DNA from 3 places in the Halomonas sp. ATBC28 genome. Region 2 is predicted to be linked to each of the others. Evidence: predicted binding sites of a transcription regulator. Region 2 holds the regulator's gene; each other region holds the start of a gene.
What was found. The regulator LexA, encoded in region 2, represses DNA repair genes until DNA is damaged. The targets are predictions, from matches to a motif close to TACTGTNTANNTANACAGTA.

Region 1: umuD (translesion error-prone DNA polymerase V autoproteolytic subunit) is a predicted target of LexA. The motif match lies at 1,951-1,970, and genes of this name have one in related genera.
Region 3: umuD (translesion error-prone DNA polymerase V autoproteolytic subunit) is a predicted target of LexA. The motif match lies at 10,268-10,287, and genes of this name have one in related genera.

What each region holds. Positions count from the first base shown of each region.
Region 1 is NZ_VCQL01000019.1:100,018-107,062, forward strand. Features, by position in the region: one part of gene E0L35_RS19930 (IS3 family transposase) at 1-716, shown strand, start outside; gene umuD (translesion error-prone DNA polymerase V autoproteolytic subunit) at 1,488-1,934, opposite strand; gene E0L35_RS19940 (hypothetical protein) at 2,090-2,431, shown strand; gene E0L35_RS19945 (DUF932 domain-containing protein) at 2,523-3,491, shown strand; gene E0L35_RS26325 (hypothetical protein) at 3,613-3,783, shown strand; gene E0L35_RS19950 (ERF family protein) at 3,807-4,565, shown strand; gene E0L35_RS19955 (lambda exonuclease family protein) at 4,603-5,214, shown strand; gene radC (DNA repair protein RadC) at 5,305-5,802, shown strand; gene E0L35_RS19965 (hypothetical protein) at 6,016-6,291, opposite strand; gene E0L35_RS19970 (hypothetical protein) at 6,402-6,905, opposite strand.
Region 2 is NZ_VCQL01000027.1:30,350-42,500, reverse strand. Features, by position in the region: gene purU (formyltetrahydrofolate deformylase) at 101-955, shown strand; gene E0L35_RS22605 (energy-coupling factor ABC transporter permease) at 980-1,651, shown strand; gene lexA (transcriptional repressor LexA) at 1,660-2,340, opposite strand; gene E0L35_RS22595 (TetR/AcrR family transcriptional regulator) at 2,608-3,300, shown strand; gene E0L35_RS22590 (L,D-transpeptidase) at 3,278-3,814, shown strand; gene nagZ (beta-N-acetylhexosaminidase) at 3,878-4,915, shown strand; gene E0L35_RS22580 (hypoxanthine-guanine phosphoribosyltransferase) at 5,002-5,580, shown strand; gene E0L35_RS22575 (pyruvate, water dikinase regulatory protein) at 5,621-6,454, opposite strand; gene ppsA (phosphoenolpyruvate synthase) at 6,711-9,080, shown strand; gene ggt (gamma-glutamyltransferase) at 9,188-10,978, shown strand; gene E0L35_RS22560 (glycerophosphodiester phosphodiesterase family protein) at 10,987-12,151, opposite strand, start outside.
Region 3 is NZ_VCQL01000014.1:37,596-49,746, forward strand. Features, by position in the region: gene E0L35_RS16285 (Z1 domain-containing protein) at 1-1,691, shown strand, start outside; gene E0L35_RS16290 (PD-(D/E)XK motif protein) at 1,684-2,658, shown strand; gene E0L35_RS16295 (AIPR family protein) at 2,671-4,773, shown strand; gene E0L35_RS16300 (DNA cytosine methyltransferase) at 5,142-6,659, shown strand; gene E0L35_RS16305 (lambda exonuclease family protein) at 7,041-7,652, opposite strand; gene E0L35_RS16310 (ERF family protein) at 7,690-8,445, opposite strand; gene E0L35_RS26300 (hypothetical protein) at 8,469-8,639, opposite strand; gene E0L35_RS16315 (DUF932 domain-containing protein) at 8,761-9,729, opposite strand; gene E0L35_RS16320 (hypothetical protein) at 9,811-10,149, opposite strand; gene umuD (translesion error-prone DNA polymerase V autoproteolytic subunit) at 10,305-10,751, shown strand; gene E0L35_RS16330 (Y-family DNA polymerase) at 10,748-12,046, shown strand.

The DNA.
Region 1 (7,045 bases), on a different contig from region 2:
GTGTCTACGGCATCCGCAAAGTCTGGCGTCAACTACACCGAGAAGGCACTCCGGTGGCTCGCTGCACCGTCGCTCGCCTGATGCGCCAAATGGGGCTGCGCGGTGTGATACGTGGTAAGCCGGTGCGTACGACTGTATCTGACCCTAACAAGGCCTGTCCGGCGGATTTGGTCAAGCGGCAGTTTCAGCCAGCTCAGCCGAACGCACTGTGGGTATCAGATTTTACCTACGTTGCCACATGGAAGGGCTTTGTTTATGTCGCCTTCGTCATTGATGCGTTTGCTCGCCGAATCATCGGCTGGCGAGTTTCCAGTACACCTCGAACCGATATGGTGTTGGATGCGCTTGAACAGGCGCTTCATGAGCGCCCTCAGCGACCTAAAGATGATCTTATTCACCACAGCGACCGAGGCGTTCAATACGTCTCAATTCGCTACACGGAACGTTTAGCAGATGCCGGCATTGAGCCCTCTGTCGGAAGCGTGGGCGATTCGTACGACAACGCAATGGCTGAAACCGTGATAGGGCTTTTCAAGACCGAAGTGATTCGCCGACGCGGACCATGGCGGCAACTAGAAGCGGTTGAGTTTGCAACGTTGGAGTGGGTCGACTGGTTCAATCACCGGCGGTTACTGGAGCCGATTGGCCATATCCCACCAGCAGAGCGAGAAGCCATGTATTATGAGCAACAGAGTCAGGCAAATAAGGCTGCTTGACTCAAACTAACGGGTCTCCGAGAAAGCCGGTACGGTTCAATACTGACTCTTTCGAGCATCGCCATAATGAAGTCCTTGGTTGATCGATTGCCTACCCAATCCGGCTTGCAGCCAGAAATGTCGCATCCAGAGTCTTAAAAGTTCGCAGACTTACTCTTTGAAAGTCGAGCACCTCACAGCCGCCACCCTTTCGCGAAAATTGCAGCACCAGCCTTCAACCAGGGGCGCTCTGGTGATCATTACTGACTTCAGATTTCCGCAATCAAACAGCAACCGAATGTCCGCCTCTTGCATTTTCCCTATTTCGCCTCATCACTTTTCTGGTTTTGAATATTCCCAAGAGACGCCAACAGGCCCCGAATAGATCGAAGACCTAATCGCACCTCTCTATCGGCTCTGAGGTTTGCCTTAAGGTTGGGGAGATCACAGGGCTTTGGGAGCTGAACCCCAAGAACTCGGGCTACTTTAAGGGATAGGGTTTCCTGTTACCTGGCAGATCTTTGATAGCTTTTATAAGCCGTGACTCACCGAATCGCTGTAAAAGGTACAGCCACTCTCTTTGCCCTCTTTCATTGGTAATCAGAGCGGAAATTCTTCCTACCAGGGGCGGGCCTGAGGGCCCTCTGGCCGTGAGCGGCTAGCCCACTTCCTTGTCTATTTCTGGAAAGAAACTTAGGGTAGGCTCATTCCAATGTCAATAGTTACCACAGTATTTTGTATTCGTCATATGCTAGCATTCGTATGTAAAATTGTTGCAGTCAACGAGCGCGATCACGGTAGTGTCCTCAAGAGGTTGTGAATCACATCGGTCACTACGCCCCACACTTGGGATTCGCGTCCATCAAGGGGTATTGGCTTGAAATTAGGGTTGCTTGCTTTGAGGTAGGTACGTTGGCCTGCGCGCTCCAGACGCTTGACGGTCATTTCGCCATCGACGCAAATCACCACAATCCGTCCAGGCAGTGCTTCCAGGCTGCGATCCACCACTAATAGGTCCCCAGGGTGGATGCTGTCCCCAATCATTGAATAACCTTCCGCACGCGCAAAATAGGTCGAGGCTGGGCGTTTAACGACGTAGCGGTGCAGATCAAGCTCGGTATCCAGGTGATCATCGGCGGGCGAAGGAAACCCGGCGCGCACGGCGGTTGAATAGAGCGGCAAGGGTAGTGACGAGGCCACGGCGTCTGCGCGGCCCAGCAGTGAAACGTTCAATGACATAATAGGCTCCCTCCTTTACTGTATTTATGAACAGCATCAGTAAAGAGACTTAATGAATCAACCACTCAAATGTCAAAGCCAAAAAATTACAGACCTATATCACTCCTATGAATCCTGCACACGGGATCACTTTGACACCTATAGGAGTGTTGTTTATGTCCCCGCCTTGCCTACGCTGTGCAGCCCCATGCACGCTTAACTTTGAAACCGCCCAACGCATCAGCACAGTGGGCAGCCGCCTAGTGGGCGGAGCCATTGGTGCGTGGCGGGCATCCTATACCCCAACGTCCCCTTTATCGGATGCCTCTTCCCGCTTTCCTTTAGCCAAACTGCCCGCTGCCGTGATGGGGGCTGTTTCCGGCAGTCAGGCAGGCTCGCGAGTCGCAACGGTGTTCTTCACACAGAAACTGCCACCCGGTGAAGGAACGCCCTGGCTGTGCGTATCGTGCGGTCATACCTTCCGGCAATTAACCCGTCCCTTCACCGCACCCCAATAATGCGTTCCCACTAAGCGACATAGCCCTTACATTCCAACCATAAAGCGCTGGCGATTAACGTCAGCGCTTTTTTATTGCTAGGAGTTTCAACATGGCTCATCTCATTGAACAAATGGCTTACGTCGGCGTCACCCCTTGGCACGGCCTGGGGCAACAGCTATCCCGTCAACAACCGCTAGAGGTTTGGCAGCAACAGGCCGGTATGAACTGGCATATTGAAGAAGCACCGGTGCGCTTTATTGCCGAAGGAGCCAGCCACCTTGGCAGCATCCACTCGTACCCTGAGCAGAAGGTGCTCTACCGCTCAGATACCAAGGCCCCACTATCGGTGGTGTCGCAGCGTTATAAGGTGGTACAGCCCGAAGAGATACTGGAGTTCTATCGCGACCTGACGGAGTACGCGGGGTATGAGCTGGAAACTGCGGGTGTGCTGAAAGGCGGGCGTAAGTTTTGGGCCTTGGCCCGTAGCGGCTTAAGCACGTCGATAAAAGGCCAGGATGAAGTCAACGACTATCTGCTGTTGGCCACCTCCTGCGATGGCACCTTGGCGACCATGGCCACACCAACCACGGTGCGGGTGGTGTGCAACAACACGCTGCAGATTGCGGTGGATGGCACGTCGCAGGCGGTTAAGGTGCCCCACCGGTCAGAGTTCGATCCCCGTGCAGTAAAAAGCCAGCTGGGTATTTCCGTCTCCCAGTGGAACGACTTCATGTACCGCATGAAGGCCTTGGCGGAACGCAAAATCGATCGCCGCGAGGCGCAGCAGTATTTTCAGTCGGTGCTCTGCGGTATCGATAAGCCGATAGACGACCCTTCCAAGCTGCCCAATTACCGAGCACTCAACAAGGTACAGAAGCTCTACCACGGCGAAGGCCGTGGTTCGCACCTCGACACCGCTAAAGACACCGCCTGGGGTCTGCTAAATGCTGTTACCGAGTACGTGGATCATGACAAGCGTGCGCGCAGCAACGATACCCGATTGGATTCGGCGTGGTTTGGCCAAGGGGCTCAGTTGAAACAGGAGGCATTACAAACGGCTCTTGCCCTGGTGAGCTGAAATGCTGTTTCTGATTTTTTTACTGCTAATTTTCTTAGTTTTTGTCTTACCCCTCATTGGATAGCGCGATAAGCCCAGCCCTTAACAGGCTGGGCTTTTTGCTTTTTACACGGAGCACACCATGGCCTCTCTTAGCCACGATTTAGATATCGCTTTAACCCAACTGACGGAACGACTGCTTACCCAGGAACAAACCTATGCCCAGACCTACGTGATGGCAAAGGGACAGCTGTATCGCACCGAGCTGCGCCTATGTCCGGTTCCCCCGCATGAACTTCCCGCCGATCTTTAACCCCCTATTGAAGGAGCCTTGTCATGGCAACCAAAACTAATGTAGTAAATCACGAGCCATCTGCATCCTCTTCACTACAGGCTGTTCCTGCAAAACCTACTCCCCACCTAACTGAGAGCACGGCCATTATTCAGGTGATTGAACGTGCTGCGCTCAACCCGGACGTCGATATCGACAAAATGGAGCGCTTGCTACAGATGCAGGAACGGGTGATGGATCGCCAGTCCATGATGGCTTATAGCGCGGCCATGGCAGCGATGCAGACCGAACTCCCTAGCATTGAGGAGCGCGGGCAGGCTAACAACGGCTGTTACGCCACCTTGGAGGATATCGTCGATACCGTGCGTCCCATTATGCAGAAACACGGTTTTGCGGTGAGCTTTCGTATTCAGACGCAGGAGCGCGGTATTGAGGTAACCGGTGTGCTGATGCATAAGGATGGCCACCGTGAAGAGACCAGCATGTTGCTGCCTGCCGATATGAGCGGTAACAAGAACGCAGTGCAGGCGTTTGGCTCCTCCATCAGCTACGGCAAGCGCTATGTACTTTCCGCACTGCTCAACATCACCACACGCGGCCAGGATGATAATGGAAACACCAGTACCAAGGTAGGTATCAAGACAGTCACCGCCTTCCAGGCAGGCCAAATCCAACGTCTGATCAGCCAGTGTCCCGCGACGACCCAGGAGTGGTTCAGCGGCAAGTACGGCTCAGCTGTGCAAGTACCACAGTCCGAATTCGACAAGCTCCGGGCATCCCTCTCCAAGCGAGCCGTTAAGTAAACGGCGTACCAACCCTATCTGAGTAAAGGAGGCATTCATGCAGATACTCAATATGCCCCAAGGCTCCCCTGAGTGGCTGGCGGCGCGCTTAGGTCGCGTCACCATGTCGGAGCTAAAGTCACTACTGGTTAAGGGCAAAGGCCCTGGTGGGTTGGGCACCGGGGCCATTACCTACATGCACCAGTTAATAGGCGAGCGCATAACCGGCGAACTGGCTGAGCCGTTTCAAGGTAACGCGCATACTCGACGAGGCCATGAGTTGGAAGGCTTGGCACGTGCGCTTTATTGCGATGCCACAGGCGAACCCCAGCCCCAGGAAGTGGGCTTGATCCTTAACCATGGCGTGGGCTACTCGCCCGACAGCCTAGTAGACGCTAACGGTCTGTTAGAAATCAAAACAAAGCTACCTAAGTTCCAGATTGAGGTACTGTTCAGCGGCGAAATACCTGATGAGCACGTGCCCCAATGCCAGGGCGGGCTATGGGTCAGCGAACGGGAATGGATCGACTTTGTGAGCTATTGGCCAGGTATGCCGCTGTTTATCAAACGTGCCTACCGTGACGACATTATGATCCGCACCATTGCCGAGCGGGTAGAACGATTCCATGAGGAGATGGAACGTCGCATAAACCAAGTGATGGCTGCGTGACGCGACGATTCCATAGATACACCAACCGATCATTAACGACATAGACGCCGGGGCCACCACCCCGGCGTTTTTTATTTTTTGGAGACAACCATGACACACGCCAAACTCAAAGCTGGGGAAGTGGCTGGTACCTATCACGTTACCTCGCCAGTGACTGAAAACGATATCATCACCATGGCCAAGCGCTTCGCAAGACGCAAACTCGCTAAAGGCCGCAAGATCACGCAGCCTTCCCAGGCGTTTGAGCACCTGCAGTTACTGCTTCAAGATTACGAGCACGACGTGTTTAGTGTGCTGTTCCTCGATAGTCAGCATCGCGTTATCCGTTTTGAAGAGCTATTCCGTGGAACCATCGACGCGGCCAGCGTCTACCCACGTGAAGTACTAAAAGCCGCCCTTACCTACGACGCTGCGGCCGTTATCCTCGTGCACAACCACCCAAGCGGAGATCCCGAACCCAGTGAGGCCGATAGGCGTATTACTGATCGCCTAAAGGAAGCCTTGGGACTGATGGATATACGTGTGATTGATCACATGGTCGTGGGAAGTGATGGGTGTAAGTCGTTTTCGGAAATGGGGTATTTATAGGCAACTGTTGGGATAAAATGGAACTGCCCAACGAGGCAGCTCTCGTAATCAGGCAAGCTTTATTTTTTGGTTAAGAGGGCAAACAGCCAAGAGCAGACTATCAGGTAGTACCAATATAACTTCCGGCTCAGCGGCTGACAAAATGGCACTGATTTTGCTAGAGCAAAAGCTGTGACGCTTTTGGCAGTTCGACAGCAGCCGATTTGATATCAATTAGTATATAGCGTCTCGGCCCTTTTCGGTGAGGAAAGCCTTATCATCTTTTTCTTCAAAATAGCCTTCTGAGATGAGTGTGTTGAGTGCTGGCTGCAACGCCTCTCGCTGTTTCGGATTAAAGCTCAAGGTTCTGTGCAACAAAACCCTTATTGGCAGAACATGCCCTGTATCTAGCCTCAAATCAGCAGCGAGAGAAAGAATATAGCTCTTCATTTCGTCTTCAGGAGATAAATCAGCTTCCCTTATATTTTGTTTCATGTCAGATATTTTCATTATTTCTCCTTACGGTATTTTAGTTGAGCATATAACGCTAAGGTTATGGGCGGCTTTGGAGCAGGGCCAAAGACGGCGCGTAGCGATCAGGCTGACCGCCAAATTATGGTTCAGACTGCTGTATAGTTCATGTAACGCATCACAAAAGAAACCAATAGGCTTAAAAATCCCAATCCTGCTAACGGCCCCTTTTCTGTGCTCGTTAAGACCATTGTTATCCCCCTAAATACTCCTCCTAATCCCAGAGGAACCAGCAACGGAAATACTATGTTCATTAGCGTTATTAAACCTCCAGCGACAAGCATCAAATACACTAACCCGGTGACAAGGATAGCCTCAGCGCGCCACTCACCGTTAATCGAGGAGCCAAATCTGAGCACGAAGTAAGCAAGTCCGAAAGCGATAAATGAGGCAATGATTTTTGGAAGGCTCACTTTCAAAAAAACTAGTGCCCCCGATAGGTCTTCATCGACTCTTCCTTGAACACCAGAAACATACTCGCTTAGTACACCATTCATGTGCTCGCGCCACGACTTTGGTGTGAAATAATCCCACCCCATCATTACTCCCGCAGCTATTTGAAAATACAGAATTGTCAGCTCTTCAAACGGCACTTAAGCTCTCCTTCAAATATAACGCTACACATAAAGCCTATCGAAATGCGCGTAACGATTCTTTTCTTATATATATGATTGTTAAGTTTAATTTACTATGCCCTTGAATTGCCCTTCAAGACGCCAAACTGTTGATTCGT
Region 2 (12,151 bases):
CAGGGGCAGCTAACAATCATCCATGGCCTTCCGATACACTATGCGACCTAAGCCGCTGGTTTGTCATAATTAACTTAGCAATAGGTCAAGAGTAGCTCACATGTCTCATTATTATCGTTTAGTAGTTTCCTGTCCTGACCGGGTGGGTATTGTTGCACGGGTATCGAGCTTTATTGCCCAGCAGGGCGGCTCCATTACCGAAGCCAGCCAGCACTCCGATTTAGAAACCGGCTGCTTTTTTATGCGCTACGAAATTCTGGCGGATTCGGTAGGTATGTCGGCGGAAGCGCTGAGCGCGGCATTTGAACCGATAGCCAGCGAATTCAATATGCAGTGGTCGCTGGTGGATACCCAGCAGCGTAGGCGCGTAGTGCTGATGGTGTCGCGGGAGTCACATTGCTTGGTAGATCTACTTTACCGCTGGCAGGCGGGGGAACTGGATTGCGACATTGTCGGGGTTATCTCCAACCATGATGATATGCGTTCGCTGACGGAGTGGTACGGTATTCCTTATCACCATGTACCGGTCGACCCCGACAATAAGCAAGCATCGTTTGCCAAGGTTCAGGCCGAAATCGACAGTGCCCGCGCCGACTGCGTGGTGCTGGCGCGCTATATGCAAATACTGCCCCCTGAGCTGTGCGCGCGTTATGCGGGGCGAGTGATCAATATTCACCACAGCTTTTTGCCCTCTTTTGCCGGGGCTAAGCCCTACCACCAGGCCTACCAGCGGGGGGTTAAGCTGATTGGCGCTACCTGCCACTATGTGACCGAGGAACTCGACGCAGGCCCTATCATCGAACAGGATATCCATCGCGTTAGCCACTGCCATACACCCACGGATTTAGTGCGCTTTGGACGTGATGTAGAAAAAGCCGTGCTCGCTCGCGGTTTGCGCTGGCACTTGGAAGACCGCGTGCTGGTGCACGGTAACAAGACAGTGGTATTTAGCTAACGCTCATCAACCTGAGAGGCAGCCATGTCATTCGCGCAAAGTGTATTAGCGCCCTGGGCGCTGCTGCTCACCTGGCTACTCTCGTTAGCAGTGATCGCATGGGCGCTTTGGGGGCGGCCCTGGCAGGTGTTGATAGCGGATTCAGCGCTTCAGCACCGCTGGCTGGGTGCTACGCTGGCGGTGATGCTGATGTGGCAGCTTCGTGCCCAGGCTGTTGATTGGCTAACGCTACACCTTGTTTTTACAGTATTGATGACACTCGTTTTTAAAGCGCCATTAGCGCTGATTAGCAACGTGCTGATCAACATTGCCATGGTGGTGATTGGCAGCAATGAGTGGATGTTGCTGGGGGCAAATGTGCTGGTTACCGGGATCGTCCCGGCGGCCGTTATTGGCACGGTATGGCGGCTGGTAGATCGCCGCCTGCCGGATAACTTGATGGTATTTCTGTTTGCCTGCGGCTTTTTTGGCGCGGCGCTGGCAACGCTGGGAGGAGGCTTGGCGGCGGTAGTGCTGATTATCGTCGCGGGTACAGACCCTGAGGCGATCTATCTCGCCCAGGAGTATGCGCGTTTTTTACCACTGCTAATGCCTTCAGAGGCATTTATTACTGGCATGCTGCTGAGCATCCTGCTGGTCTATCACCCAAACTGGGTGGCCACCTTCAATGACCACCGCTATATCGACCTGCAGTAGCGGATTTATTAGCCGAGTGCCTGGCCGTTGCCACCACGAATTACGCCGACTCCAACGCCTTCAATATCGAGCGCTTGAGAGCGCAGGTCGATTTCAATGGGCGCAAAATCAGGGTTCTCTGCAAACAGCGTCACTTGGTGCCCCTGGCGTTTGAAGCGTTTAACCGTTACTTCATCGTCCAGGCGGGCAACCACGATCTGGCCATCGCGAACCCGGTCAGTGCGATGAACCGCCAGTAAATCACCTTCCAAAATGCCAATATCCTTCATGGAAAGGCCGCGTACGCGCAGCAGATAGTCAGCTTTGGGAGTGAAGTACTCGGCCGGTAGCGGGCAGTAGCGATCAATATGTTCGGCGGCCAAAATGGGGCTGCCGGCAGCTACTTCCCCGATCACAGGCAGGCCAGTGGGTGGGGCTTCCACGTTGGTTGTGGGTAAGGCGGTGACTGCGCTATCCAGGACTTCTTGAGGTTCCTGGTTGGGCAGGCGGATGCCGCGAGAGGTGTTGCGGATAATGCGAATAACACCTTTGCGTTCCAGCGCGCGCAGGTGCTCTTCAGCCGCATTGGGTGAGCGGAAGCCAAGTGCTTTGGCAATCTCGGCGCGGGTAGGAGGGTAGCCAAATTCGCCCATGGTCTTAACGATAAAATCAAACACGTGCTGTTGGCGAGCGGTTAGCGGACGCGACATACCAGACTCCATAAATAGTGAATAGACAGTAACAAGTTAAATGTCGACTTAATCAATAAGTGTTTAAGTATACAGTATGTTCCTCTGTCCAGTATATGGCTTGTCAGTGCCTATTGCCGATGTCTATGCAATTTTTCTAATCGTTTGAAACTAAGTTTCTGCTTATTTAATACGTCACATTTTGTCAATAAATCAAGCGTTGAGCCCGCCTACGTTATGGCATAGTATTTTGCTATGTTTTAAACAACTGTTTCCCTGGAGAGCGACATGGCTCAATCTGATACGGTGACCCGTATACTCGACACCGCCGAGGTGCTGTTTGCAGAGCGGGGTTTTGCTGAAACTTCGCTGCGCAACATCACTAGCAAAGCGCGGGTTAACTTAGCCGCTGTTAATTACCATTTTGGTTCCAAAAAAGCCTTGATTCAGGCCGTTTTTGCCCGCTACCTGGATCCGTTTAGTCAGCGCTTTCATACTGCTCTAGATGAGCTCGAGGGCCAACACGCCGGGCGCGTTATCCCGCTGGAAACACTGCTCGAGACCATGGCAACTACCGTTCTCGCGGTGCCCGCCGAGCGCAATAGTTTGAAAGTGTTTATGCGCCTGCTGGGTCTTGCCTACAGTCAAGCACAGGGACATCTAAGACGTTATATCCAGGAAGAGTATGGCGATGTGTTTACACGCTTCACCGAGCTTGTGCGCAAAGCAACGCCGGATCTGCCTGACGCCGAGCGTTTTTGGCGGCTACACTTTGTGCTCGGCACGGTAATCTTTACCTTGTCTGGCCTCGATGCGCTACGCGATATCGCGGAGAAGGATTACCACGAGCAGGTCTCTGTGCGTGATTTGGTCAGGCGATTGCTCCCGGTAGTGGTGGCTGCTATGAATGCGCCGTTACCCATAGCCCTTGACGGTGCCAAGCCAGAAGAAGGAAAACATGCGAACTCCTACGCTAGCTGAGCTACCTCCAACGGAACATATCTGGCTGGAGATTGATACTACCGAACAGTTGCTGCGCTGTTGGCGAGGGCCAAAAGTGCTCCATGAGTGTTCTATTTCATCCGGTGCTGCCGGAAGCGGGGAGCGCAACGGCAGTGGTAAAACCCCTCGCGGGTGGCACTATGTGCGCGCGGCCATTGGCGGTGATATGCCCGAAAATGCGGTGTTTCGAGGTCGCCGCTGGACGGGCGAGACATTTTCGCCCGAACTCGCCGAAGAGCATCCAGAGCGTGACTGGATTCTGACCCGCATACTGTGGCTGTGTGGCTTGGAAAAGGGCGTGAACCGCGGTGGTCAGGTGGACTCGCAACGGCGCTATATTTACCTGCACGGGACGCCGCCTGACGAGCCCATGGGCGTTGCTGCGTCCCACGGCTGTATTCGTTTACGCAATAGTGATTTGCTCTATATCTTTTCGTTAGCGTTGCCGGGCACCCCTGTTTGGTTGCACGGTGGACGCCAGTCCTTTGACTGATCAGATTTTGACACCGCTAGACGATCGTCTAGAATCATCGCCCCTTTTCATGGACCTATCACGATGACTCAACCGTTAGGCCCGGTCATGCTTGACCTTGAAGGCCCAAAATTGACGGCTGCAGAAAAACGCTTGCTGCTAGAACCGACGGTAGGGGGCGTAATTTTGTTTGCCCGCAACGTTGAAAATGGCTATCAGGTTCGCAAGCTCTGCAGCGATATTCGCCGTGTGCGTGCTGATTTACTGCTTGCCGTGGATCAAGAAGGCGGTCGCGTTCAGCGCATAAAAGAGGGGTTAACACGCCTGCCTGCCATGGCGCGTATCGGCGAGTGTTACCGCGCTGCCCAGGGAGAGGGGCTGGCGTTAGCTAAAGATGCCGGCTGGTTGTTAGGGATGGAGATGGCTGCCTGCGGTCTGGATCTGAGCTTCGCCCCGGTACTTGATGTGGAGAGCGGTCTATCCAGCGTTATTGGTGATCGTAGTTTCAGCAGTGACCCACAGCACGTAGCCCAGCTGGGCAATGCATTTATTCAGGGGCTTCACGATGCCGGTATGGCCGCTGTGGGTAAGCACTTTCCCGGCCACGGTGGTGTCGCGGCGGACTCACACGTTGCATTGCCGATAGACGATCGCCCGCTAGAAGTGATGAAACAGCACGATCTTGTGCCCTTTACCCAGTTAGCTTCACAGTTAGATGGGATTATGCCTGCACACGTTATTTATAGTGCTTTTGATACGCGCCCAGCAGGCTTTTCACCCAACTGGTTGGGCATGCTGCGGGAATCGCTAGGCTTCAAAGGCTGCATTTTTTCAGATGACCTGAGTATGGCCGGCGCCCACGAGGCGGGAGACCCCAAAGCGCGTGCCCAGGCAGCGCTGGCAGCAGGCTGCGATATGCTGCTGGTATGTAATGACCGAGCCTCCGCGCTTGAAGTGATGGAGGCATGCCACGGAATCAATTCTAAGCGCCCCGCTAAGTTGCGCTATAGCCGTGCGCGCCCAGACCTAGATGCGCTGAGTGCATTGGGCCGTTGGCGTCGTACTCACGCTAAGCTGGAAGCGCTAGCGGATAAGCCCCAGTTCAGCGCAGAAGCCGAGTAAGCCCAGTGCGGAAGCAGAGTAAGCCCAGCGCTGAATAAATCTCTTACTTAAATAAATGAAGTTTTAACCCGCCGTGGAGTTGGTAGATGTCAAAGTTGGATAAAGAAGCATTAGAGTCGCTGGACTCGATGCGTGAGCTGATGGATAACGCCGACTGCCTAATTTCTCAGCAAGAGGTAGAGCGGGCGCTGGATCGTATGGCGGAAGAGATTACTCGGGATTTAGGCGATAAACTGCCGGTTTTTTACTGCGTAATGAATGGTGGCTTGATTACCACCGGTCATCTGCTTACCCGCTTGGGCTTTCCGTTGGAAGTAGATTATTTGCATGCCACTCGCTACCGCAACGAGCTGCGCGGCGGCGAGCTTTTTTGGCGCGTTTCCCCTGAAGTGCCCATGGCGGGCCGTCACGTAGTGATTGTTGACGATATCCTGGATGAGGGGGCGACCCTGGCGGCCATTTTGGCTTACTGCGAAGAGGCCCAGGCCGCCAGCGTTACCACAGCGGTGTTGGTCGATAAACAGCACAACCGCAAAGCAGTGCCTGGGTTGAAAGCCGACTACTGCAGCCTGGAAGTTGCCGACCGTTATGTGTTTGGCTTTGGTATGGATTACAAAGGCTACTGGCGCAACGCGCCGGGAATTTTTGCCCCCAAAGGCATGTAATCCACTGGGGGCTTGCGTAGTTTTTGTAGTAGTTTTTACATTAGCGGGGCGAGAAACGCCTCGCTAAGCCGGTTTCAGCAATCATCCGCGTTGAAATCTCCTCCACCGAGAAGCGTGTCGCATCGATGAAGGGAATGTGCATGGTGCGGTAGAGCGACTCGGCCTGTTCCACTTCTTGTAGGCACTGATCCATCGAGCTATAGCGGCTATTGGGGCGTCTCTCGTTGCGAATTGCCGACAAGCGTCGCGCATCGATGGTTAACCCAAACAGCTTTTGCCGATGGGGCACGAGCGCCTTGGGTAGCTTCAGCATGCCATCTTCGTCTAAATCGTCTTCCGTCAGCGGGTAGTTAGCCGCCCGAATGCCAAACTGCAGCGCCAGATAAAGCGAGGTAGGTGTTTTGCCGCAGCGCGAGACGCCAACCAGGATGATATCCGCTTTATCGTATTGGTGGGTGCGTGCACCGTCATCATTATCTAGCGCGAAGTGGACGGAGTGGATACGATCCATGTAGACATCATCGCTGCCTATCGAGTGAGTGCGCCCAACGCTGTAGGAGGAGTGGGTCTCTAGTTCTTGCTCTAAGGGCTCCAGAAAGGTGGAAAAAATATCGACCTTAAAGCCGGACGCCTTACGAATAACGTCGCGTATTTGTTGATCCACAATGGTGTCAATGATAATGGGGCGATGACCATCCCGGTTGGCTGTCGACTCAATAATCGCTGCTAACGCCTGCGCTTTTTCCAACGTATCGATATAGGGCTTGGTCTGCATATCGATCTCAACATCGCTGAACTGGGCCAGCAAGCTACGTCCTAAACTTTCCGCCGTGATGCCGGTACCATCTGAAATAAAAAAAGCCGTACGTTTCATAACTAAGTCCACGGGTGAGTGATACGGCTATTGTGAGCCGAGCTGTTTGTCAGCACAACGTGTCATCATTGGGCGTTTTGGCGGGCTCAAATGTATCTGACTACATAAATAGCCCAAAAAGCCCTGCTGTTGTAAAAATCCTCCACTCTCTTCGCTATTAGACCAATGGCGAATATATTGGCGTGGTGCTAGGGTGTCTCAATCAATTATCCATGATCGTCAAGGTCATGCAGATATCTATGAGCGAGGGGGTTACGTGGAAGAGTACATTCTGTGGTTCGATCAGCTGGGCATGGCGGACGTCGAACGCGTAGGTGGTAAAAACGCCTCGCTGGGTGAAATGATTTCTAACCTGTCCGGTGCTGGCGTGACGGTTCCTGGCGGTTTTGCCACCACCGCCCACGCTTATCGTGAATTTCTCTCCCACGAAGGATTAAACGAGCGCATTAATGCCACCCTGGCCCGTCTGGACGTCGATGACGTTAAAGCGCTGGCTGAGGCGGGCCGCAATATACGCCAATGGATCATCGATACGCCGCTACCTCCTACCTTTGAATCGGCCCTGCGCGATGCCTACGGCCAGCTGCAGCACCCGCAACTGAAAGTAGCCGTGCGCAGCTCAGCCACCGCGGAAGATCTACCCGACGCTTCCTTTGCAGGCCAACAGGAAACCTTCCTGAATATCGAAGGCTTCGACAATATCAAGCGTGCAGTGCACGAGGTTTTTGCCTCGCTGTTTAACGATCGTGCGATCTCCTACCGAGTGCACCGTGGCTACGCCCACGAAAATGTTGCCTTGTCGGCGGGCGTTCAGAAAATGGTGCGTTCAGAGACCGGTGCGGCAGGCGTTATGTTTACCCTGGACACCGAATCCGGCTTTAAAGACGCCGTTTTTGTCACTGGCTCCTGGGGCTTGGGCGAAACCGTGGTGCAGGGTGCAGTCAATCCCGACGAGTTCTACGTGCACAAGCCGACCCTGGCGGCGGGCCGCCCGGCGGTGCTGCGCCGTAATTTAGGTTCCAAGCTGATCAAGATGGTTTATGGGCAGGATGCCAGCGCCGGTAAATCGGTTGAGACCGTCGATGTGCCCCATGCCGACCGCGGCCGCTTCTGTATCAACGATCAGCAAGTGATGGATCTGGCCCGACAGGCGATGACTATCGAGCAGCACTACCAGCGGCCCATGGATATTGAGTGGGCGTTGGATGGCGATGATGGTCGGCTTTACATCGTCCAGGCGCGTCCTGAAACGGTGGTCTCTCAGCAGGAGGGCGGTAAACTCGAGCGCTTCCAGCTGCGTGAAAAGGGTCGTACGTTAATAACCGGCCGAGCGATTGGTCAACGTATTGGCCGGGGTACCGTCAAAGTCGTGCTCAGCCCTGATGACATGGATAAGATCCATGATGGCGATATCCTGGTCACCGATATGACCGACCCGGATTGGGAGCCGATCATGAAACGTGCTTCCGCGATCGTCACCAATCGCGGTGGGCGTACCTGTCATGCAGCGATTATCGCCCGTGAGTTGGGTATTCCCGCTGTCGTTGGCTGTGGTGATGCGACTACCCAGTTAAAAGAGGGTATCGATGTCACGGTTTCTTGTGCGGAAGGCGATACCGGCAATGTGTATGAAGGGTTGTTGGAGTTTGATTGCAAAGTCTCCAGCGTCGATGCGATGCCGGAAATCCCCTTTAAAATTATGATGAATGTGGGCAACCCTGACCGCGCCTTTGGGTTTGCCAGTCTGCCTCACGCAGGCGTGGGTTTAGCGCGTTTGGAATTTATCATTAACCGCATGATCGGCGTCCACCCTAAAGCGCTGTTGGAGTACGACACGCTGCCGGTTGATTTACAGCAGGTGATCGATTTACGTACTGCGGGTTACACCGACCCGGTCAGCTTCTATGTCGATAAACTGGTTGAAGGTATCTCCACGCTAGCGGCAGCGTTTCATCCCCAGCGCGTCATCGTGCGGCTGTCCGACTTTAAGTCCAACGAATACGAAAACCTGATTGGCGGCAAACTCTATGAGCCGGGGGAAGAGAACCCCATGCTCGGTTTCCGGGGGGCATCGCGCTACATTTCAGAGGCGTTCAGGCCCTGCTTTGAACTCGAGTGCCAAGCGCTCAAGCGGGTGCGTGAAGAGATGGGCTTCGAGAATATCGAAATCATGGTGCCCTTTGTGCGTACCACCGACGAAGCACGTGAGGTGGTAGAGCTGTTGGCGGCTAATGGCCTCGAACGTGGCGGCCCCACAGGGCTTAAAGTGATTATGATGTGCGAGCTTCCCGCCAATGCACTGCTGGCCGATGAGTTTCTGGAGTATTTTGATGGTTTCTCCATTGGCTCAAACGACCTGACCCAGCTAACGTTAGGGTTGGATCGTGATTCCGGCATCGTGGCGCATCTGTTTGACGAGCGTAATGGGGCGGTTAAAAAGCTCCTGGCCATGGCCATTCAAGCCTGTAAGGCGAAGGGCAAATATGTTGGTATCTGCGGACAGGGGCCGTCAGACCATCCTGACTTGGCTAAATGGTTGATGGAGCAGGGTATCGATTCTGTATCACTCAACCCCGATGCGGTGCTGGAAACCTGGTTTATGCTGGCAGGGCAAAAAATCGAGTAGTTATATTTATTTTAACTAATTTACGCCCGGCCATTGTGCCGGGCGTCGCTGTTTTTATAGGCTACTCTTTTGGAGTGGTTTTTTAACTTGTCATGGAGAGCGCTGAGATGTCACCAAAATCGGTTAAGTATGCGCTACCTGTTCTGCTGGTAGCGCCATTGTATAGTTGGGGGTTTAGCTATGAGACACCCTCCATTTCCCCTGAAAGCGAATCGGGCTATGAAGAGAAGCCCGGCTGGGAAGCCGAGTCATTTGCGGTGGCAGCAGCTAACCCGCTCGCCACCGATGCCGGTTACCAAGTACTTAAAGCCGGTGGTAACGCCATTGATGCGGCCATTGCGGTGCAGATGGTGTTGAACCTGGTTGAGCCTCAGTCCAGTGGTATTGGTGGTGGTGCTTTTTTGATGTACTTCGATGGCGATGAAGTGCGTGCCTACGATGGTCGTGAAACCGCGCCCCAAGGCGTTAACGGTGAGCTGTTTATGCAGGATGGCGAGCCGCTGGCGTTTAATGAAGCAGTGGTTAGCGGCCTCTCAGTGGGAGTGCCAGGCACGCTGCGTATGCTTGAGAAAGCCCACGCTGAGCACGGTGAGCTGGCCTGGGAAGAGCTGTTTATCCCGGCAATCACCCTGGCCGAGGAGGGCTTTGAGGTTAGCAATCGGTTGCATACCAGCTTGGCTGGTGATGAGTTTCTGCGCCAAGACCCAGTAGCGAGCCAGTTTTATTATGATTCAGACGGTGAGCCTATCGCCGTTGGTGAAACGCTCAAAAACCCAGCGTTGGCAGCCGTTCTTCGCCGCGTCGCTGAGCAAGGCAGCGTCGCCTTGTACGAAGGAGCCGTGGCACAAGACATCGTTGAGCGCGTTCAGAACCACCCTGAGCGTCCAGGCAGTTTGACGCTTGAGGATATGAGTGGCTACCAGGCGCTTAACCGAGAACCGCTGTGTACGCCTTGGCAACAGTGGGAAGTATGTGGTTTCCCGCCACCCTCATCGGGTCATCTGACCGTGATGCAGATTTTAGGCATGCTTGATCAGCAGCCACTGCTTGAAGCCCCGTTAGACAGTGGTGCTGCAAGCAGTGGGTGGCTGCATCAATTCTTGGAAGCCTCACGCCTGGCCTTTGCGGATCGTGGCCGTTACATCGCCGATCCTGACTTTGTCGAGGCGCCGGGAGGCGATTGGTCATTGATGCTAGCCCCGGAATACTTGGAGCAGCGCAGTGCACTTATCGAAGAGATGAGCATGGGCGACAGCGCTGAACCGGGTAACCCTGGGGAGCTTGACGTGAGCTGGGCTAGCCAGCCCGAACAGCCCGAGTACGGTACTAGCCATATCAGTATTGTCGATGAGGAGGGCACCGCGGTGGCTATGACCACCACCATCGAGCAGGCGTTTGGCTCGCGAGTTATGTCCGACGGTGGCACGGGGCTAGCGGGTGGTTTCCTGCTCAATAACGAGCTCACCGATTTTTCATTTACCCCTGAAGTGGATGGCGAGCCCGTAGCGAACCGGGTAGAGCCCGGCAAGCGTCCCCGCTCCAGCATGAGCCCGACCCTGGTATTTGATCAAGAAACCGGCGAGCTAGTAGCCAGTTTGGGCTCACCAGGTGGCGCCGCCATTATTCATTACACCGCCCGTACATTAGTCGCACTGCGCGACTGGGGGTTAAGCGCTCAAGAGGCGCTCAACCTTCCCCATGCTATTACTTTGGGTGGGGATGTCTATGTGGAAGAGGGGCGTTTTCCTGAGGCAACCATAGAATCACTGCGTGAGCGTGGTCATACGGTCAGCGAGCGGGAGCTAACCAGCGGCCTTCAGGCCATTATGCGCCTTGAAGATGGCACTCTGTTTGGTGGTGCTGACCCTCGGCGCGAAGGGGTGGTAATGGGCGATTAGGCCAACCTCTATTGGCGAAGCCAGTTGCGCAGCTTCACTAGCATTAGCGCACCGTCGCTTAATTCGCGGCGGACTTGAATAAGTTCGTTTAAACGATCTGGGTAGTCGGTGATAATTGCATCGACCCCCAGATCAATCAGCGTTGACATGCGAGCTCGGTCATTGACGGTCCAGGCGTGTATTTCGTAACCGTATAGTCGCGCTAAGCGAACTTCCCCTTCCGTGATGCGGTTATGGCGTAGCCCAAGGGCATCAAAGTCACGCCGGTTTAGCGTGCCGGGCAGTATAAGCTGGGCCAGTAAGGTAACGCGCAATTCAGGTGCTTGGGCTTTGATATGTTTAAGTAATGATGGGGACATGGTAGCCATGCGCATATCCATTAGCGCATTGGGAAAACCGCACGCTGTATAGCCGTCGAAGGCGCTTTGTTGGGTCGCCCAGCAGCGATAGCGCACGTCACTCTCTGCATTCAAAGTCTCGATAACAGCATCGGCTAGCGCCTGTTCTTGCCCCGGCAGAGGCTTGATGTCGATCATTAGTCCGGCTTTTCCGCGCACTCTTTGCAGCGCTTCATCCAAGCCTGGAATGTTCTCACCTTGATAAGCATCACCAAACCAGCTTCCTACATCGAATTGGCTGAGTTGTTCTCTGGTTAGCTCGCCAAACTCACGGGGGTCGCCGGTTAGCCGCGCCATGCTGCGATCGTGGTAAAGCATAACCTGTTGGTCACGGCTCAAACGTACGTCTATTTCGATATAGTCGGCGCCATCAAGTAGTGACTGCTCCAGCGCGGCAAGGGTATTTTCGGGGGCCACCATGGAGCTTCCACGGTGGGCAATCACCGCGACGTTGTCACGTATCTCAAAGCTATTGAGTATCCACCATGCTTGAAGGCCGGCAAAAATGAGTACGCTAAGCTCTACCGCCCAGGCCAGTTTGCCTGCATTAAAATCCTCAGGTGGCGGTGCGGGTCGAGCTTCTCTGTGGGCCAGCTGCATATAGAGGCAGGCGGAAAGCAGCGCATTGGTGGCAATACCGATGAAGGTAATGGCCAGGGTGATCAGCACATAGCCGAGTAAGTAGGCCAGCATGGCTGGGATGAGCACGGCATTATGCTCAGGCAGCCACCACAGAAGTGGCGTGAATAGGCGGTCAAAGAGCAGTGTCACCAGT
Region 3 (12,151 bases), on a different contig from region 2:
GTCTCGATGCCCCAGACAACTATTTTGGGCCACGCAAAGTTTTCCTTGACGGTATACCAGATGAGGAAAAGCCGCTTTATCTGCGTAACATCATCGACAACGGTGATGTACTGCCGGTCCGACACAAAAAAGAGGATGACCTTGTTTCGGTTCCCTACAGCATGATTGAGGCGCTTCGTACATTTCTTGTTGCGCGGACTATCCGCGACTTGCGAGGGCAGCGCGATCAGCACGCATCGATGTTAGTCAACGCCAGTCGTTTCACCCGAATGCAAGGCCTGATTCGCAACAGGTTACAGGATGCGCTCAATACAATCCGAGATTCCATCCGCATCAACGCCTCTCTGGGTGAGAGAGGAATTCAGGATCCGGAGATTGCGGCACTGCGCGAAATATGGGCCGCCGAGTTCTATGAGGCATGGCCGGACTGGGACGAGATTCAGATGCAGATGCTCAGCTCGATAGGTGCCGCAAAGGTCGTAGAAGTGAATAGCCGGGTCAATGATCTCGACTACTCTGCAGCAGGTGAGCGCGGGCTAACCGTGATTGCAGTCGGGGGGTTCTCGCTGTCTCGAGGACTCACTCTTGAAGGACTAACTGTCTCCTACTTTCTGCGCAACTCGATGATGTATGACACTCTCATGCAGATGGGACGCTGGTTTGGTTACCGGGGCAACTATGAGGATCTTTGCCGGGTCTGGATGCCGCCCCAGGCAATTGGCTGGTATGCCCATATAGCCGAGGCGACCGAAGAACTTCATGAAGAGCTTCGTCGTATGCAGCGAGATCGTGCGACACCTCTACAATTTGGATTGGCGGTGCGTAGCCATCCTTCGTCTCTATTGGTAACCGCGCGAAACAAGCTCGGCTCAGGGGAGAAACATGTAAAAATCGGCCTTTCGAACGGGTATGTCGAGACGCACAAACTTAGAAACGTGCCAGATGTTCTGGAGAGTAACAGGAGCGCGGCTCATTCTTTTGCCTCAGCTTTGAGAGCAGACGGCTACGATTTTACAGATGATAAGCGCGAAAGCGGTGGCTTTCTCCTGCAGGGGGTCGATGTGGCGCGTATAGATGACTTTCTACTTCACTTTCAGAATGCACCAGAAAGTGTTGGAACCACCATCGAGCCGCTGCGCAGATATATCGATCTGCGTGCCCATGATGAGCTCAATAAATGGGACGTGTTCTTTGCGAGTGTTAGAGATAACGAGGCCAGCAACAATATCATCGGCTGGCCGATCGGACCAATTCGTAGGAGCGTAGGTGTCGAAAGACTCGAGGATAAAATATTATCGGTCAGCGGATCACGTGCAAGAGTTGCCTCGAGGGGAGTTGAAAAGATTGGAGTAGCGCCAGAAGATGCAGCACGAGCCGAAGCTGAATTTCTAGTCAAAGAAAGGCTCAACGGCAATAAAAATGTAAATTTTCCAGATCGTATTTATAGGGAAGTACGAAAGAAACCCCTATTAATTATTTACCTAATTGCGGTCAAGCTTCCTGAAAAGACCAAGCACAGAGAGAGGTATGATCACCTCCTACCGGTGGAACCGGTTGTTGCTTTCGGCATCAGCTTTCCATTCTCGTCACGCCCGGATGAAAAAGTCGAGTACGTCATGAACACTACCATGCTCCGCGAAGTGTTCGGCGAGGAAGACCAAGATGAAGATCCGGAGATGGTAGATGTCTAAAGTACAACTGTGGGATGGGCTGGGATTTAATGAGGCGCGCCGCGTCGACAAACGAGGTCACCACGATTTTTTCTGGGCAGTTGTTGAAAACAATTGCGTGGCGCTCGCACTCGTTCTGCCAGATGGGGCCAATAGGGTTCTGCCTCTTCCTCAGATAAAGAGCCTCGATATCAGATATCGTAAGCTGGGAGCGCGAGACGCGTTATTCCTAGCGCTTCGCGATCAGGAACAAATCGAACTTTTCGCCAGCTTATGCATGGACATCGTCTCGGCAGGTGAGCAAGGTGAAACTCCGTCGGACGCCCTCGATCGAACCGTACGCCGCACCCTTCGTTGGCACCATCTACTGCGAGGCGGATCTTCAGAACGCTTAAGTGTCGAGGAACAAAGAGGCTTACTCGGGGAGCTCCAGGTTCTCCAACTCCTGTGTACTGTGATCGGGGAAGAGGCGGCAATTGAGGCTTGGCGCGGCCCCGAAGATGGCGCTAAGGACTTCGAGCTTAATGGCATGTGCATGGAGGTGAAGGCACGCCGAGGTGCATCAAAACCACAGGTACAGATCTCATCTGCGGATCAACTCGCAGATGTAGCTGGCGCCGAAGTCTTTCTGCTAGTTCATGATGTTGATGCCGCAATCAAGCCGGAGGGCATGACACTTTCGGATCATGTGCAGGTCGTTGAGGATATCTTTAAGTTCGCTTCCCTGACTGCCTACGGGACTTGGGAGCGATTGCTGACAGCGACTGGATTCGACTGGTCGCACGACTTTAGTGATCGACGATGGATCATAGGTAAGCGCACTGCGTTCCGCGTCGAAGACGGATTTCCCCGCATCCCTCTACCCGTGCCCATGGGTGTGCTCAATGTGAAGTATGCGGTCGCACTCGATGCCTGTGCCGCGTTCACGGTCGAGGATAAGGATCTTCTGACCGAAATCGCGAAGACACAATCCGCCATTGATACGTAAGGGATGTGATGTATGTCGGAGCTTAAAGAATTTCACAGGGAACTTATTGCCGATCTCCAAGGTGAGGCAGATGTTGGTAGAACCTACACTAAGGAGGCCTTCTTCGAGAGAATGAGCGACATTCTTACCGAGGCGGGTGAACTGGATGGCGCTGACTATGCGTATTACGAGGGAACTGGCCAAAACGGAGTCGTAATGCAGGTGGATGGCTATGGAGGTGATCCACGAGATGCGCAGGGTGTTCTGAGCTTGGTACTCTGCGACTACGAAGTCACTGATGAGATCCGCCGTTTCCATGGTGAACAGCTCAAATCACGCTTCAATCGCATGGCTGTCTTTCTTCGACATGCCCTTAGAGAGGATTTTAGGGAAAAACTTGAAGAATCAAGCTTTGGCTTCATGCTGGCTGAGCTCATTGCAACGACATGGCATAGTGTCACAAAAATCAAACTAATCTTGGTTACGAACGCAGAAAAGCGGGTAAAAGTGGATGGTCTGCCGGCCGGATCAATTGATGAAAAACCAGTCACATACAGCGTTTGGGATTTGGCTCGGATTGAAAAATTCATTCGTTCTGGCCAAACCCGGGAAGATCTTCTCATCGACTTCGAGAAGGATTTTGGTGGTGCAATACCGGTTCTGAGTGCATCGCTGGGTGATGCATCGCTTGAAAGTTACATAGCAGTCATTCGTGGAAGCCAGCTAGGCGATATTTACGAAAAATGGGGACCACGTCTTCTCGAAGCGAATGTGCGCAGCTTCCTTCAGGCACGCGGAAAGGTGAACCAGGGGATCCGCGATACACTTGAAAGTCAGCCAGAAATGTTCTTTGCCTATAATAATGGCATAACGGCAACCGCGGATAATGTTGAGATTCGGCAGACGGAAAATGGCCCGGTTCTCGTCCGCGCAGACAATCTTCAGATCGTGAATGGAGGTCAGACAACGGCCTCGATTCATTCAACGCGCAAACAACGTACCAATCGTCCTAAGGCACGCCTCGACAAAGTTTATGTTCAGATGAAGCTGAACGTCGTACCACCGGATGCGGCAGAAGAAATCATTCCAAACATATCTCTATATGCAAACAGTCAAAACAAGGTGAATGATGCTGATCTTGCGTCAAATCATCCGTTTCAGATGCGCTTGCAGGAATTTTCCCGGCGGATACTGGCACCAAAAGGCGGCAGCTCATATCAGGAAACAAAGTGGTTTTATGAGAGAGCTCGCGGACAATATCCAGATGAACGTAGCCGGCGCACCGAAGCAGAGCGTAGAAAATTCGACCTCGAGTATCCTCGCTCGCAGTATTTCAACAAAACGGATTTTGCCAAGTTTGAGAATTCATGGATCGGATTGCCATACATTGTTAGCCAAGGCGCGCAGAAGAACTTCGTCGCTTTTCAAAAGGAAATTGCCAAAGAGTGGAAAAGGTCTGATACACGCTTTGACGATACATGGTTCAAGCGGATGATCGCGAAGGCGATCATGTTTCGCCGCCTAGAAAAGTCTGTCCCGCAACAGCCTTGGTATGAAGGTGGTTACAGAGCAAACATCGTCACCTATTCTATGGCCAAGATTGCTTACGACATCAATAAACAAGGAAAATTTGTTGATCTTGACAAAGTCTGGCGTCAGCAATCGATCCCCGAGCCCATTGAGCACGCGCTCCTCGTAGCAGCGGAAAGTGCTCATGATGTCATCACTCATCCTCCAGAAGGAATTAGGAACATTAGCGAATGGGCCAAGAAGCAGGCCTGCTGGGCTCAGGTGCAACAGCGGAAATTAGCATATCCACCAGAACTGAAAGAGTATCTTGCAACACCTAGCGAAGCCGCGTCAGTGATTCATGAGGAACGTAGGGAGCGGTCTGAAATTTCAGAGGTTAATAATTATATATTTGTGGTTGAGTGCGGAGGCTTATTCTGGAAGAAGGCTCTTGAGTGGGGGATGAGATCTAAGCTTCTGACGCCAATAGAAGCCGGTGTTCTGGAAAGATGTAGCAAGATACCGAACTCCCTTCCATCCGAGAGGCAGTGCTCCATTGCTATGAAGACTTTCGAAAAATTGAAAGAGAATGGTTTTACAAATCTCGCTCCGGACGAAGCTGAGTAATCAGCAGGGGTTGGGATGCCGGAGTGCCTCAACCAGCGACCTGGATTATCTTCAGCGTTGAGCTGTTTTGCCGAAGGACCCGAGGATAGAAAGGAGTAGTTTCCTTAAATTGCCTTCTTTATTAAAAATGTTTATTTATACAGTTATTTAGATGACGTAAGCTACAGTCAAATGTTGAGATACCCTGACAGCTATCGGTTGGCTTTCTTCGCCATTTTCTCCAATTATGGTGCCTTGCGACCCAATTTATGTGATTTAACGCGCTGGGTGTTAATATCGCGTGTTAATCAGTGCATGGATGCTCAGATAATGATGTGGCATCGCTGTAATTGTCGGAGCCAGAGTCATTGCTAAGTTGGTGAAATTTAATGTGTTTGTTTATACAGCAAAAAATCGAAAGGCTCCGACAGGGGCAGTCGCCGCGTGTTTTGGATCTGTTTGCCGGTTGCGGTGGCATTTCTTTGGGCTTCCAGGCCGCTGGGTTTGAGAATATTGGTGCCGTAGAACTTGATCCACCCGCCGCAAAATCACATGCTATGAATTTCCATACCGGTGCTTCGGATGAGCTGAAGCAGATTCATACTAAAGCGCGTGACATCACAGAAATTGAACCAGCAGACCTGTTGCAGGATTTTGGACTTCAGGGAGATGCTCGCAGTCATGTTGATGTGATTGTTGGTGGTCCACCTTGCCAGTCATTTGCACGTGTTGGCCGAGCTAAGCTTCGTGAAATAGCTAAGCATCCAGAAGCATTCCTGAATGACCCACGTGGAAATCTTTATCTTCGCTATCTGCATTATTTAAACGAGCTCAAGCCTTTGGCGATCTTGATGGAGAACGTTCCAGATGTACTCAATTACGGTGGCCATAATATTGCTGAAGAAGTTTGCGAGGCCCTTAGAGATTTAGGTTATAACGCGCGATACACGATGCTGAATGCTGTTTTCTATGGTGTTCCCGAAATGCGTGAACGCATGTTTCTTATTGCGTACCAGGACGAGCTAGAGTGCTCTGACTGGTTCCCTGAGCCGAGCCATTGGATAGACCTCCCCCCTGGATATCATGGTTCACGCCAAGTTGCGATGAAGACAGTTAAGAGAAACCTTCAAGACGATCAAAAACAGTTTTTCGTTGATCCACCTGAACCTGAGCAGAGCGACTTATCGTTGGCGGTAACTGCTGAGCAAGCCCTTTCCGATTTGCCTTTCATTAATGATGACTCTCCACTCAAGCTTGGGAAAGCCACCAGACGTTTTGATAGAGCTGATAATTACTCTTGTGCACCACGCAATAGATTTCAGCAACAGATGCGTTTTTGGGAAGGCTTGGGAACTCGAGAAACCATTGCGGATCACGTTATTCGCTACCTGCCGAGAGACTATAAAATCTTTGCCCGCATGCAGCCAGGAGATCAATACCCTGAGGCGTTTCAATTGGCCACTATCATGTTTGAGGAAGAGCTAGAACGAATCAAAGTTAAAGAAGGTGTAGAGCTAAAGGAAAATATGCCTCGCTATTATGAAGTCAAAAAAGCATTTGTGCCTCCTTATGATACGGGAAAATTTCCAAACAAGTGGCGCAAAATGGAAGCTGACAAGCCTGCCAGAACGCTTATGGCCCACCTTGGCAAAGATAGCTATTCACATATCCATTATGATAGTCGTCAAGCACGTACCATCTCGGTTCGAGAAGCTGCACGGCTGCAGTCGTTCCCTGATAGTTTCGTATTTCAAGGGCCAATGAATGCGGCATTTCGCCAAATTGGTAATGCTGTACCTCCTCTCATGGCTAAGGCTTTAGCAGAGCAAATCCGGTCGACTCTAACTCAAGCATTGAATATACGAAGGACCAACATTGGTCTTGCAGCAGCAACGGCAGTTATTTGAGCAGGAAATTAAGAGTGAACCTCTCTGCACCTAAGAAACTCACTATCATAAAATATTTGGTGATTCTAACAGCGCCATAATCAAACCGGGTATTAAGATCGGCGACATTCAAAGGTGGTGAAAGCGATTTTGGGCCTTACTACAGGATCCATTAGACTCTAAGGCACGAACCATCAATTAAAGTACATAGCGAAAAGCTCTTGGTCATGGCCATTATGCCAGTTTCAGTGACCGGCCCTGTCATGTGATAGGTGCCCGCCACTTCTCCAGTTTTAAGTTTGGAAGGAGTCATTTTTCCTCAAAAAAATAAAAAATGCCGGGGTGGTGGCCCCAGCATTTATGTCGTTAATGGTGAATGGGTGTTGTGGTTAAGTGGGCAGTTCACGCCGCCATCACTTGACTCATGCGCCGCTCCATCTCTTCATGAAATGCTTCGACTCGCTCGGCGATGGTGCGAATCATGATGTCATCACGATAAGCGCGCTTGATAAACAGCGGCATGCCCGGCCAGTAGCTCACAAAGTCGATCCACTCCCGTTCGCTGACCCACAGCCCGCCCTGGCACTGGGGCACGTGCTCATCGGGTATTTCACCGTTGAGCAGCACCTCAATCTGGAACTTGGGTAGCTTTGTTTTGATTTCCAGCAGGCCGTTAGCGCCTACTAAGCTATCGGGGGAATAACCCACGTTGTGGTTCAGGATAATGCCCACTTCGTGCGGCTTGGGTTCACCAGTGGTATCGCAGTAGAGCGCACGGGCAACGCCTTCCAGCGTATGCCCACGACGGGTATGCGCGTTGCCTTGAAACGGCTCGGCCAGTTCGCCGGTTATGCGCTCGCCTATTAACTGGTGCATGTAGGTAATGGCCCCGGTGCCCAACCCACCAGGGCCTTTGCCCTTAACCAGTAGTGACTTTAGCTCCGACATGGTGACGCGCCCTAAGCGCGCCGCCAGCCACTCAGGGGAGCCTTGGGGCATATTGAGCATCTGCATGAATGCCTCCTTTACTCAGATAGGGTTGGTACGCCGTTTACTTAACGGCTCGCTTGGAGAGGGATGCCCGGAGCTTGTCGAAGTCGGACTGTGGTACTTGCACAGCTGAGCCGTACTTGCCGCTGAACCACTCCTGGGTTGTGACGGGGCACTGGCTAATCAGTCGCTGGATCTGTCCCGCCTGAAAGGGCGTGACTAGCTTGATGCTCGCTTTGGTACTGGTCTTGCCATTGTCATCCTGGCCTCGCGTCGTGATGTTGAGTAGGGCGCAGAGCACGTAGCGCTTGCCATAGCTGGTGGAAGAGCCAAACGCCTGCACCGCGTTCTTGTTACCGCTTAAATCGGCGGGAAGCAGCATACTGGTTTCTTCACGGTGGCCATCCTTATGCATCAGTACACCGGTGATCTGAATACCGCGTTCCTGGGTTTGAATACGAAAGCTCACTGCAAAGCCATGCTTTTGCATAATGGGGCGCACGGTATCGACGATATCTTCCAGCGTGGCGTAGCAGCCGTTATTGGTTTGCCCACGCTCTTCAATGCTGGGGAGTTCGGTCTGCATGGCTGCCATGGCCGCGCTATAGGCCATCATGGCCTGGCGATCCATGACCCGCTCCTGCATTTGTAGCAAGCGCTCCATTTTGTCGATATCGACGTCCGGGTTGAGCGCCGCACGCTCAATCACCTGGATAATGGCCGTGCTCTCCGCATGATGGGTGGTGGGTGCTGCAGGAACGGCTTGTAAAGAGGATGCAGACGTCTCGTGATTTACCACATTAGTTTTGGTGGCCATGACTAGGCTCCTTCAATAGAGGGTTACAAATCGGCGGGAAGCTCGCTGGGAGGAACGGGACATAGGTGCAGCTCGGTGCGATACAGCTGTCCTTTTGCCATCACGTAGGTCTCGGCATAGGTTTGTTCCTGGGTAAGCAGTCGTTCCGTCAGTTGGGTTAATGCGATATCTAAATCGGGGCTAATAGAGGCCATGGTGTGCTCCATGTAAAAAGCAAAAAGCCCAGCCTTGTAGGGGCTAGGCTTATCGCACTATTCAATGAGGGGTAAGATAAAAACTAAGAAAAACAGCAGTAAAATAATGAGAAACAGCATGTCAGCTCACCAGGGCAAGGGCTGTTTGCAATGCCTCCTGCTTCAACTGAGCCCCTTGGCCGAACCACGCTGAATCCAGTCGGGTATCGTTGCTACGCGCCCGCTTGTCGTGATCCACGTACTCGGTGACCGCATTGAGCAAGCCCCAAGCGGTGTCTTTGGCCGTGTCGAGGTGGGAACCGCGGCCTTCGCCGTGGTAGAGCTTCTGTACCTTGTTAAGTGCCCGGTAGTTAGGTAGCTTGGAAGGGTCATCTATTGGCTTATCGATACCGCAGAGCACCGACTGGAAATACTGTTGTGCCTCGCGGTGGTCGATCTTGCGTTCAGCTAAGGCCTTCATGCGGTACATGAAGTCGTTCCACTGGGAAACAGAAATACCCAGCTGGCTTTTTACTGCACGGGGATCGAACTCTGATCGATGGGGCACTTTCACCGCCTGCGACGTACCATCGACGGCGATCTGCAGCGTGTTGTTACACACCACCCGCACAGTAGTCGGTGTCGCCATAGTCGCTAAGGTGCCATCGCAGGAGGTGGCCAACAGCAGGTAGTCGTTGATCTCATCCTGGCCTTTCAGCGATGTGCTTAAGCCACTGCGTGCCAAGGCCCAGAACTTACGCCCACCTTTCAGCACGCCAGCGGTTTCCAGTTCATACCCGGCGTATTCCGTCAGGTCGCGGTAAAACTCCAGTATCTCCTCGGGCTGCACCACCTTATAGCGCTGGGATACGACCGATAGCGGCGCCTTGGTATCCGAACGATAAAGTACCTTCTGCTCGGGGAACGAGTGAATGCTACCCAAGTGACTGGCTCCCTCGGCAATAAAACGCACCGGAGCTTCTTCAATATGCCAGTTCATTCCGGCCTGCTGCTGCCAGACTTCTAACGGTTGTTGAGGTGATAGCTGTTGCCCCAGGCCGTGCCAAGGGGTAGCGCCGACGTAGGCCATTTGTTCAACGAGATGAGCCATGGGTAAGTCTCCAAACATAAAAAAACGCTGACGAATCGCCAGCGCTATGGGTTGAGGTAGTAAAGGCAGAGCCAGTCGCAATCAGTGAACGGCGGCCAGCGGTGGATGGGACTGTCGAAACGAATGCCCACAGGCGAGACACAGCCAGGGAGTGCCGGGGCTAGGTGGCAGCCACTGCATAAAGAGTGACGTCGTAATCCGAACGCCTGACTGGCCACCGGTAACCGCACCTATCATGGCGGCCGGCAGTTTAGCGAGCGGAAAACGCGCCGTTGCGAGTGATAACGTTTGGGTAGCCGCAGTAGCGCGTAAGGCACCTATCGCGCCGCCCACAAGGCCCCCGCTGACAACGCCTATGCGTTGGGCGGTATCAAGATTGATCAGGCGTGTAGCGGCACAGCGTTTACATTTTGGGGGCATTAGCAACACTCCTAGGTGACACAAAGCGATTCATGGGGTGGATTCATAGGAGTGATATAGTTCTGAAAGTTTTTAGCGTTGACTCTTAAAGGGTTGCTTGGCTAGCCCTCTTTACTGATACTGTTTATGCATACAGTAAAAAGGAGAAGCCTTTCATGTCATTGAACGTTTCACTGCTGGGTCGGGCAGATGCCGTGGCCTCGTCACTACCATTACCGCTCTATTCAACCGCCGTGCGCGCCGGATTTCCTTCGCCCGCCGATGATCACTTGGATACCGAACTTGATCTGCACCGCTACGTCGTTAAACGACCTGCTTCAACCTATTTTGCGCGTGCGGAAGGGTATTCAATGGTTGGGGACAGCATTCACCCTGGGGATTTACTGGTGGTAGATCGCAGCCTGGAAGCGCTGCCTGGTCGGATTGTCGTTATCTGCGTGGATGGGGAAATGACCGTTAAGCGTCTGGAGCGCGTTGGCCAGCGTACTTACCTCAAAGCAAGCAATCCTAATTTCAAGCCGATTCCCCTAGATGGTCGCGAATCCCAAGTCTGGGGCGTAGTGACCGATGTGATTCACAATCTGCTGAGGTCGCTGCCGTGATTGCACTCGTTGACTGCAACAACTTTTATGTCAGTTGCGAGCGCGTCTTTGATCCAGCGCTGGAAGGGCGCCCAGTGGGGGTGCTATCGAATAATGATGGTTGTGTCGTTGCCCGCAGCAATGAACTCAAAGCCCTGGGGGTTGAGATGGGGACTGCCATGCACTTGTTACCGCCCGCGATACGCCGCCAAGCCGTGCTGCTGTCCAGTAACTATGCGTTGTATGGCGATATGTCCCAGCGGGTGACCGAGGTGCTAGGCGAGTTTTCACCGCATGTGGAGGTGTATTCCATTGATGAAAGTTTTGTCGGGTTTCAGGGCTTCGACCCCGATACGCTGGAGGCACGGGGCCAAGCCATGCGCGATACCGTTCGGCAGTGGACGGGCATACCCGTATGCGTGGGGTTTGCACCTACCCGCGTATTGGCCAAAGTGGCGAACCAAGCGGCTAAAAAACATCCCGCCTACAATCAGAACGGGGTGTGTAAGCTGACCGCTGATAGTGAAGCGACCAAAGCATTGTTAAAGCAGTTGCCGGTGACAGAGCTGTGGGGGGTGGCACGCCGCACCGGTGAACGTTTAAGAGTGATGGGTATTGAGACCGCATGGGAACTACGCGAGGCAGACCCTAAGCGTATTAGGGGGCGATTTAGTGTGGTGCAGGAACGCATCGTATGGGAGCTACGCGGGCAGTCCGCCATACAGCTCGATGACATGAGCCTACCCAAGCAACAGATTATGGTGTCGCGTTCATTCGGCAGGCTAACCGGCAACCCCCATGACTTACGCGAAGCCTTAAGACAGCATGCCGCCAGGGCAGCTGAAAAGCTACGTAAACAGAACAGCGTCACCAGCGCCGTGATGGTGTTTGTGCGTACCAACCCATTCCGTACCGATTTACCGCAATACCAACAGCGTGTGGTTGTCTCACTAGAGAGGCCCACCGATGATAGCCGCGACATCATCGCAGCGGCGATCCAAGGTCTACGGCGTCTCTGGCGCAAAGGATATGCTTACCACAAAGCAGGCCTCATGCTGCTCGACCTTTCCCCCAAGGCCAACCGGCAGCTAACTCTCACCGAAACCCCGCAAACTGATGAAGAGGCCAAGCGCAGCGAACGCCTGATGGCGACAGTAGACAAGCTAAATCGCGAGTTGGGTAAGGGGACGGTACAGCTGGGCCTACCCCGTAAAGGCAATGCATGGGCGCTGCGCAGTGAGCGACGGACACCGCGATACACTACAAATTGGAAAGAACTATTAGTAGTTAAGACAGACCAGCTATTTATTAAATAGGGTAACACTAAAAATTTTCTTAACCGGGTTGAATTTTAAAAAAATTTACAGCATATTAAGGTAATTAATTAATAAGCTAATAATATTTATTTTAATTTATTCAGC